Regions from separate parts of the Streptomyces sp. NPDC005799 genome, predicted to be linked through region 3. Evidence: riboswitches for the same ligand, from Rfam matches in the RefSeq annotation. Region 3 holds a riboswitch; each other region holds the start of a gene.

Region 1 (2,192 bases), on a different contig from region 3:
CCGCCCAGACGATGAAGCCCGCGACCGCGGCGAAGAAGCTGGGTGTGTACCTCGAGGCCACCCCCGCCGAGTTCCGTGAGGGTGTCGTCTCGCGCGCCCAGCTCGACCAGCTCCAGGCCGAGCCGCCCGAGTGGCTGCGCGAGCTGCGGGCCAAGGGGCCGCATCCCCGTCCGGTGGTCGCGGCGAAGCTGGGTGTCTCCATCGCGGGGCTGGCGCGCGGCGGGGTGACCGAGCCGCTGACCACCGAGCAGATCGAGGCGCTGAAGCAGGAGCAGCCGGAGTGGCTGGTGAAGGAGCGGGCCACGCAGGCGGAGGTCCGCAAGGAGACGGCGCGGATCAAGAAGCGCGACGCCGAGCGGGCGGTCCGGGAAGACGGTCCGCGGTCCTGAGGCGCCCGCCGTCGCGACGGTCGGTCACGCTCCCGATCCGCTGTGTGCACGGAACCGGCATCTGACGGCTCGTCACGACGAAGGTCACAAAAGCGTATCGGACATTCTGCCCTTCAACCTTCACACCAGCCGCACAAGTTGGCTAGCGTGGGTCCAGGCCACTCGAGTTCCTCCGGCGAACCCCGTCGGGACGCGTGGCCTCCGCCGAGTCCGGTGTCGAACCGGAGCCGGGGACCCAACCGAATCATGGGGTGAATCGGCCCAACCGCCCGCACGGGCAAGGGTCGTAGGGCATGCCTTCCGGATACGACCGCCCGAACCCGACAGCTAACTCGGTAGGCGGAGTACGGAAGGAGTACGGCTCCCATGGCGCCGGATCGACCATCGCGCACGGGCGGCTCCGGCCTCCCCGGGATGCGCAGCTCCACCCTCGCCGCGGCGGCCCTCACCTCGGTGGCCATGCTCTCGCAGAGCGCCGACGCCGTGCCCCTCGCCGGGGAGGACGCCCCCAGTCGGGAGGCCGTCCGGGACCGGGTGAGCAGCCTCTACGACCGGGCCGAGTCCGACACCGGCCAGTGGAACTTCACCCGGCCGACGGTGACCGGCTCGCGAGGACGCGGCGCACCGGCGGGCGGCGGCAGGCGCTCGGACCCCGATCTGGACAACGTGACCCGGCAGTGGTTCGACGCGGCGCGCGCTTCGCTGGGGCCGACGATCCCGGCGATCCTGCCGGCCGACCGCATGCCCGCCCAGCGCACCTCCTCCCCCCGCCCGGCCCCGTCGCTGCCCGCGCGCTCCCCGGAGGCACGGACCGGCTTCGAGCTGGAGGCACCCGGCCGGCCCGTGGCCGAGCTGCCGGCGGGCGGACCGCTCCGTCCGGTCGCCGAGCTGACCGCGGGTGGCGGCACGGCCGCGCTGCCCGCCGTACCGGCGCAGCGGCAGGAGTCCGCCATGGCGGCGGGCGCGACGGGCGGCGAGCCGCGGCAGGCGTCGCTGCGCACGTCCAAGGAGCAGAGCCAGCGCAAGATCGCCGCGGCGAGTGAGCTGCTGTACCGGTACACGGCCCGGCAGACGTCCCTACCCCAGGCGGCGGTCATGTCGCCGACGCCCATGCCGGAGCAGACGGCCGTGATGCCCTCGCCGGCCATGACACCGCAGTCGACCGTCATGTCGCCGACGGCCACGGGGCCACAGGCGACCCTCATGTCCCCGGCGGCCACGACATCCCAGACGGGCGTCATGCCCTCGATGACCATGGCACCGCAGGCCGCCATGCCCTCGATGACCATGGCCGCACCGCAGTCGGCGCTCGCGACTCCTGCGCCGCAGGCGGCTCCGGCGCCCTGGTCGGATCAGGCGAGCCGTGCGACGGAGGAGGCCTGGCGGCTGCAGCAGCCGTCCGTGCTCGACACGGGCGTGCCGGCCAGCGAACCGTGGAGCCTGCAGCAGCCGGCCGTCCCCGACGTGGGTCCGTCCATCACCGACACGGGGGCGCAGCAGCAGCTGACCGCCCTGGACACCGGCACGCAGTGGAGCTTCCAGCAGCCCACCGTCGAGGCGGTCCCGCAGCAGCCGTCCGTCATGGACACCGGTGCGTGGAGCCTGCCCGCCGCGGTCGACTCGAGCCTGCCCGTGTCGGACCAGTGGCGTCGGCTCCAGGAGCCGTCGGTCCTCGACACCGGGGTGCCCGAGGCGCCCGCCGAGCCGCCGGTCGGCACCAAGGCGGACCGGGCCGTGTCCTTCGCCCGGGCGCAGATCGGCAGGCCGTGTCTGTGGGGCGCGGTCGGACCGGAGTCGTACGAC
Region 2 (2,192 bases), on a different contig from region 3:
GGTGGCGTCGTACCCGACCAGCTCCGGGCCGATCTGCTCGATGACGGCGAGGACGGCCTTCTCGACGCCCTTGCCCTGGTAGCGGTTGGGGTCACCGTCGCGGAGCTCGATGGCCTCGAAGGCACCCGTGGAGGCGCCGGACGGGACGGCGGCACGACCCGTGCTGCCGTCGTCGAGGCCGACCTCGACCTCGACCGTGGGGTTGCCTCGGGAGTCCAGGATTTCCCGGGCTACGACGACGTCGATGGACGGCACGAGCATCTCCTTCTTCCATGTGACGCGGCTGTGAAGCGCCGCGGTGGCTCTGCGAGACGAGCCTAACCGCCCAAGGCCGATCGGCCACGCCGCCGACCATCTCTTGGGCAGAACCGAGAGTAAATTGTTTCTGAACGGAACAAAGAGGGTGGGGCGCTCCCGCGTGAAAACGGCGCGAGCATCCGCGCATGAAAAAGCCCCGCCCCGGTGCGTACGGGGGAACACGCACCGGAGCGGGGAGCCCGTGGGGACGGGGAGGGGGAGGCCCTCACGCGTCCTCCGCACTGGGGGACACGGCTGTCAGGGCCCTGTGGTTCAGCTATTACTTCAGGTGCAGCTGCTGACCCGGGTAGATCAGGTTGGCGTCGGCGATGATGTCCTTGTTCAGCTCGAACAGCTTCTTCCAGCCGCCCTTGACGCCGTGCTTGGCGGCGATGGAGCTGAGGGTGTCACCCTTGACGACCTTGTACTCGCCGTCACCCTTCTTGACCTTCTTGCCGGTCGGGGTGGTGACGGTCTTCTGGCTCTTGTGGGTCTTGGCGGCCGGACGCTCGGAGGAGCGGGAGGCGGCCTGCGACTCGGTCGAGCGGTTCGTGGTGCCGCTGGAGGCGCTCGCGCCGTTGTACGCGGCGCTGGACAGGCCCTTGCCGCAGACCGGCCAGGCGCCCTTGCCCTGGGAGGCGAGGACCTTCTCGGCGACGGCTATCTGCTGCGCCTTGCCGGCCTGGTTGGCCTGCGGGGCGTAGGCGGTGCCGCCGTACGCGGCCCAGGTGGAGGCGGAGAACTGCAGGCCGCCGTAGTAACCGTTGCCGGTGTTGATGGACCAGTTGCCGCCCGACTCGCACTGGGCGACCGCGTCCCACTGGGAGGCGGTGGCGGCGGAGGCGTTGCCGGCCGCCATCAGCGGAGCGGCGATGGCGACACCGGTGACACCGGCGAGCGCGGCGGCACGGGTGGCCTTGGACGGACGACGGTGCTTGCCCTTGCCGGAAAACAGCATGGTTGATCCCCTCACCGACGCCTGCGAGGTGAGCTGTCGGGTTCGGGCCGGTTGAGTTGCCCGGCCGCGTCCTCGCTTCCACGAGACGCGGCTCCACCCCAAGCCGCCACCGTCAACTGCCCGGTGGGGCACTTACCTTGGGTCCCCCGCTCCTGCCTACGGCGCTGTCAAGCGACGACTGTTCCCGTACGGCCACTGGCAGGATTCGGCGTTGCGGCCGTCGGGGCTCGGATTGCCGAGCGGTGAAGACCGTAGACACGGAATCGGCGGAATTTCAAAGACGATCAGGGCTTCTGAGACTCATCCCACACTTTCGCCAAACCGGACATTCAGTGCGAAGTGTGACGTGAACTCCCGTCTTTTTCCGCCCCGTTCGCCCCTTATTCAACCGGAAGTTCGAGCGTCTGACCGGCGGAGACATGGTTCGGGTCGGCACCGATGGCCTGCTTGTTCGCGCCGTAGAGCGCGCGCCATCCGCCGTCCAGGCCAAGGCTGTCGGCGATGGAGCCGAGGGTGTCACCGGCGCGCACGGTGTACGTGCCGCCCTTGGCGCTCTCGGTGACGGCCCCCTCGGCGCTCGCGCCGCGGTGCCGTCCGGTGCCCGTGGCGGAGGCGACGGCGCCGGTGTCGACGAGGCTCCAAGAGCCCACCGCCTGCCGCTCATTGTCCGAGTCGCGGCTTTTCGACCGACCTGTCGACGGGCTGTCGGCCGTCCGTGAATCCGAGGGAGACGCGGAAGGTGAGGCCGAGTTGTCCGATTTGCTGGACTTGCCCGCCGATGCGGAGGGAGAGCCGGTGGAGGCGGAGGGCGACGGCGAGCCGTCCGTCGAGGAGGAGTCACCCACCGAGTCGCCCGAGGAGTTGGACAGGCCGGTGGAGCCGGACCCGCCCGAGGCGTCGGACGAACCGGACGAACCGGACGAACCGCCGGACACGC
Region 3 (2,192 bases):
TCGAGGTCATGGCCGGGCTGCCGGAGGCCTGGGCGAGCGTCTCGTGGAACCAGCCGCCCAGGGAGCGCAGATCCTCGCTGTTGCCCCTTCTGGCCCGCTCCTGGCCCAGTCTGACCAGGCCGCGCAGCACCTTCAGATGCGCCTCGGTGCGGCGCTGGGCGGCCCGGGAGGCGCCGAGCGGCTCCAGCAGCAGGCGCATCTCCAGCAGGTCGGAGGCCTCCTGCTCGGTCGGTTCCGCGACGCACGCGCCCGCGTGCCGCCGGGTGACGACGAAGCCCTCGGCCTCCAGGGTGCGCAGGGCCTCGCGGACGGGGACGCGCGAGACGCCGTAGCGGCGGGCGAGGAGTTCCTCGGTGAGGCGGCTGCCGCGCTCGTAGACACCCGCGACGATGTCGTCCCGGATGGCCGTGCACACCGAGTGCGCCGGAATACGCATGTCCGACCTCCGCCTTAATCCCCGTGAAACGTCGACCATGGACGTGTGTCCAGTGACTCTATTGCAAAGGGCGGGAATTTCCGACGGCGGACCGGAATCCATGGATATTTTTTGGACAGCGGGACGACTGAAACGCGGAAAGCCCCGGCTCGGGGAGCCGGGGCTTCGCGGGATCTCGCGATCCTCCGTCAGACGTTCACGCCGTGCGAGCGGAGGTAGGCGACGGGGTCGATGTCGGAGCCGTACTCCGGCGTCGTACGGGCCTCGAAGTGCAGGTGCGGCCCGGTGGTGTTGCCGGTCGAGCCGGAGAGGCCGATCTGCTGGCCGGTGACGACCTTCTGGCCGACGGAGACACCGATGGACGACAGGTGGCCGTACTGGGTGTACGTGCCGTCGTTCATCTTGATCACGATCTGGTTGCCGTACGCACCGCCCCAGCCGGTCTGCACGACCGTGCCGTAGCCGACGGCGTGCACGGTGGTGCCGGTCGCGGCGTGGAAGTCGATGCCGGTGTGACTGCCCGAGGACCACAGGGAACTGCTGGCCTTGTAGCCCGTGGAGACGTACGAGTTCGAGATCGGGGCGACGAAGGTGTTGAGGCGCTTGCGCTCGGCCTCGCGGGCGGCGCGCTCCTTGGCCTCGCGGGCCTTCTTCGCCTCCGCCTCGGCCTTCTTGCGCGCGGCCTCCTCGGCCGCCTTCTTGCGGGCGGCCATCTCGGCGGCCTGCTTCTGCGCGTCGGCCTGCGCGTCGATCTTGGCGGCGATCGAGTCGCCGATGGTGATGACGGGGGTGAGACCGGTCTGCTCGACGGCGCCGGCCGCGTTGTCGGCGGCGAGCGCGGGGGCCGCGAGGGCACCGATGACACCGGTGGTGGCGAGGGCCGCGACGCCGGCGGCCTGGGCGGTGGAGCGCTTGATCCGGCTGGGACGACGGTGCTTCCCGGTGGCGCACATGAACGCCATGTACAGGCTGTTCCTTTCCTTCCCTCTCGCCTACCGGGTTAGCTGACGGGTTCGGAGCAGGAAGGTCTCCTACGGACACCCTCGCTACGCGCGTGGGCGTCCGATTCACCCCAGGGACTGCGATGGGTCCCCGGCTCCCCTGGCTCGCGCCGTACGGGGACTCGGCGATGACTGTCCGGTGCCGCGGGTGCGGCGCACTGCCTGACGGACAGCCCGGACGACGCTAAGCGGGGCCACTTTCAATTCCCAAACGGATCAGGGTGTTTGTAGCGCATCCCACAGAGCAAACGGCCCACTCTCCTTCATTCTTCCTTCAATTCGGACATAAGAGGGCCCTGGTGACGCTTCCGTCACCAGGGCCCCGCCACGCCCGTGTGCCGCTACTCGGCGGACACCACGGTCACTTCACCGATGTTCAAAGCCTCTACGGGCCCCTTGATCTGCGCCGCGTCCCCGACCAGGACGGTCACCAACCGGTCGACGGGGAAGGCGTTCACGACCGCCGCGGTGGCCTCCACGGTGCCGGTCGCGGCGAGCTGCTGGTACAGCGTCGCCTGGTAGTCGTCCGGCAGGTGCTGTTCGACCTGGTCGGCCAGCGTGCCTGCCACGGCCGCCGCCGTCTCGTACTTCAGCGGCGCCACCCCGACGAGGTTCTGCACGGCGACGTCACGCTCGGCGTCCGTGAGGCCGCCCTCGGCGAGCGTGCGCAGCACCTTCCAGAGGTCGTCGAGCGCCGGGCCGGTGTTCGGGGTGTCGACGGAGCCGCTGATGGCGAGCATCGACGCGCCCGTGCC
Region 4 (2,192 bases), on a different contig from region 3:
GAGGTGCCGTCCTGGGACGCGGTCTCCTCCTGGGCCTTGCGCGCCGCCGCCTGCTGCTGTGCCAGCTCCGCGGCCTTGCGCGCGGCCTCCTGCTGCTGCTTCTCCTCGATCGCCGCGAGCCGCGCCTTCTCCTCGGCCGTCAGCTTCGACAGCAGCTCGCGCGCGTCGGAGAGCTTCTTCTGCACCGTGGCCTTGGCGGTCTGCAGATCGTTCTGCGACGTGCTGAGCGTCTCAAGGCTCCGGGAGGCCTCCTCGCGCTTCCGCATCGTCGCGGACTGCTCGGTGAAGTAGTCGTCGACCTCGCTCTTCTGGCGGGCGGTCAGCCGGCCCATCAGCTGCGTCTGGTCGAAGTAGTCCTGCGGGGAGTCGGCGAGCAGGAAGGTCGCCGTGTCGGGCGCGGCGGCACCCGTCCGGTACTGGGCGGCGGCGAAGGAACCGAGCCGGTCGCGCTCCTCGTTGAGCTTCTGGGCGCGCTTGGCGACGTCGTTGAGCAGGGAGTCGACCCGTCTGCGCTGCTTGGTCGTCTTCTCCGTGGCCGCGTTGTACTTCTCGGTGGCCGACTCCGCCTGGCGGTACAGGTCGTCGACCTTCTTCTCGACTTCCTCGAGGCTCGGGCCGCCGTCGGCCGAGGGGGCGGCGTTGGCCGACTGGGAGAGCAGGGCCACGGAGGTGAGAGCGGCCGTGGCGAGAGCGGGGGTGCGTATGCCTGCTACGCGCGTAACGGCGGGACGCGTCTTGCGGTGCGACGCCAAGACCGGCGACTCCTTCCATCGTCCGCCTACCGGGTTAGCTGTCGGGTTCGGGCGGGTGGTTCGGAAGGGTTGCCCTACGGCCGGGGCCCCGGAAGGGGGTCGGCCGATTCACCCCAAGGTCCTCGTGGGTCCCCGGCTCCGGCTGCGCGGCGGCGCCCCGGACTCGGCGGAGGCCGCACGGCCCGGCGAGGTTCGCCGGTGGGGGTCGTACGGCCCGTCCGAACGGTAGCCAACTCGTGTGGCCCGTGTGAAGGTTGATGTTCGATTTGTCCGATACATTTCCGTGACCTTCGACCGGCCCCGCCCGCCCGGCCACGTGCGGTGATGGCGCGCCACGGAGCGTGTGCGGGGTATCGGATCGGGCGATGTTCTCAGGGCGGCGGCGGGCTGTCAGTGGGGCGCCCTAGACTCGGAGAGCGATGAGCAGCCTCTTTGACGACAGCTTCCTGGCGGACCTCCAGGCCCCTCGCGGGCACGCGGAGGAACCCCCGCCGCCGCCCGAGGACGATCAGGCACCGGAGCCCGTTCCGGACGACCTGTTCGGCGGGAAGTTCGACGTGCCGCCGGACCGGGACGCCTACTACCGCGACGGCGCCCCCCGTCCGGCGATCGACCCGGCGGCACTGCTGGACGGGCTGAACGAGAACCAGCGCGCGGCCGTCGTGCACCATGGCGCCCCCCTGCTCATCGTGGCCGGCGCCGGCTCCGGCAAGACCCGTGTCCTCACCCACCGCATCGCCTACCTCCTGGCCGAGCGGAACGTGCACCCGGGCCAGGTCCTGGCGATCACCTTCACCAACAAGGCCGCCGGTGAGATGAAGGAGCGGGTCGAGCAGCTCGTCGGCCCGCGCGCGAACGCGATGTGGGTGATGACCTTCCACAGCGCGTGCGTGCGCATCCTGCGCAGGGAGAGCAAGAAGCTCGGCTTCACCTCCTCCTTCTCGATCTACGACGCCGCCGACTCCAAGCGCCTGATGGCCCTGGTCTGCCGCGACCTGGACCTCGACCCCAAGCGCTACCCGCCGAAGTCCTTCAGCGCCAAGATCTCCAACCTGAAGAACGAGCTGATCGACGAGGAGGACTTCGCCGCCCAGGCAACCGACGGCTTCGAGAAGACCCTCGCCCAGGCCTACGCCCTCTACCAGTCACGGCTGCGCGAGGCGAACGCCCTCGACTTCGACGACCTGATCATGACGACGGTCAACCTGCTCCGCGCCTTCCCGGACGTCGCCGAGCACTACCGCCGCCGTTTCCGGCACGTCCTGGTCGACGAGTACCAGGACACCAACCACGCCCAGTACGCGCTCGTGCGCGAGCTGGTGGGGACCAGCGAGCACCCCGTCGACGTCCCGCCGAACGAGTACGACGTCCCGCCCGCCGAGTTGTGCGTGGTGGGTGACGCGGATCAGTCGATCTACGCCTTCCGCGGGGCGACGATCC

Evidence for each region. Region 3 has a riboswitch for cyclic di-AMP ahead of ABZ453_RS43130 (M23 family metallopeptidase). Riboswitches for the same ligand answer to the same signal wherever they lie in the genome.
Region 1: it holds a riboswitch for cyclic di-AMP, as region 3 does, so the genes downstream of both, ABZ453_RS03785 (NlpC/P60 family protein) here and ABZ453_RS43130 (M23 family metallopeptidase) in region 3, are expected to answer to the same signal.
Region 2: it holds a riboswitch for cyclic di-AMP, as region 3 does, so the genes downstream of both, ABZ453_RS16520 (transglycosylase family protein) here and ABZ453_RS43130 (M23 family metallopeptidase) in region 3, are expected to answer to the same signal.
Region 4: it holds a riboswitch for cyclic di-AMP, as region 3 does, so the genes downstream of both, ABZ453_RS18770 (NlpC/P60 family protein) here and ABZ453_RS43130 (M23 family metallopeptidase) in region 3, are expected to answer to the same signal.

The regions. Positions count from the first base shown of each region.
Region 1 covers NZ_JBEXXQ010000003.1:23,925-26,116, forward strand. Annotated here, with positions in the region: gene ABZ453_RS03780 (DUF5997 family protein) at 1-389, shown strand, start outside; cyclic di-AMP (ydaO/yuaA leader) riboswitch at 582-747, shown strand; gene ABZ453_RS03785 (NlpC/P60 family protein) at 756-2,192, shown strand, end outside.
Region 2 covers NZ_JBEXXQ010000014.1:167,006-169,197, reverse strand. Annotated here, with positions in the region: gene eno (phosphopyruvate hydratase) at 1-261, opposite strand, end outside; gene ABZ453_RS16520 (transglycosylase family protein) at 578-1,255, opposite strand; cyclic di-AMP (ydaO/yuaA leader) riboswitch at 1,259-1,429, opposite strand; gene ABZ453_RS16515 (transglycosylase family protein) at 1,636-2,192, opposite strand, start outside.
Region 3 covers NZ_JBEXXQ010000067.1:27,825-30,016, forward strand. Annotated here, with positions in the region: gene ABZ453_RS43125 (GntR family transcriptional regulator) at 1-436, opposite strand, end outside; gene ABZ453_RS43130 (M23 family metallopeptidase) at 625-1,398, opposite strand; cyclic di-AMP (ydaO/yuaA leader) riboswitch at 1,411-1,575, opposite strand; gene ABZ453_RS43135 (pitrilysin family protein) at 1,779-2,192, opposite strand, start outside.
Region 4 covers NZ_JBEXXQ010000017.1:107,924-110,115, reverse strand. Annotated here, with positions in the region: gene ABZ453_RS18770 (NlpC/P60 family protein) at 1-752, opposite strand, end outside; cyclic di-AMP (ydaO/yuaA leader) riboswitch at 760-931, opposite strand; gene pcrA (DNA helicase PcrA) at 1,172-2,192, shown strand, end outside.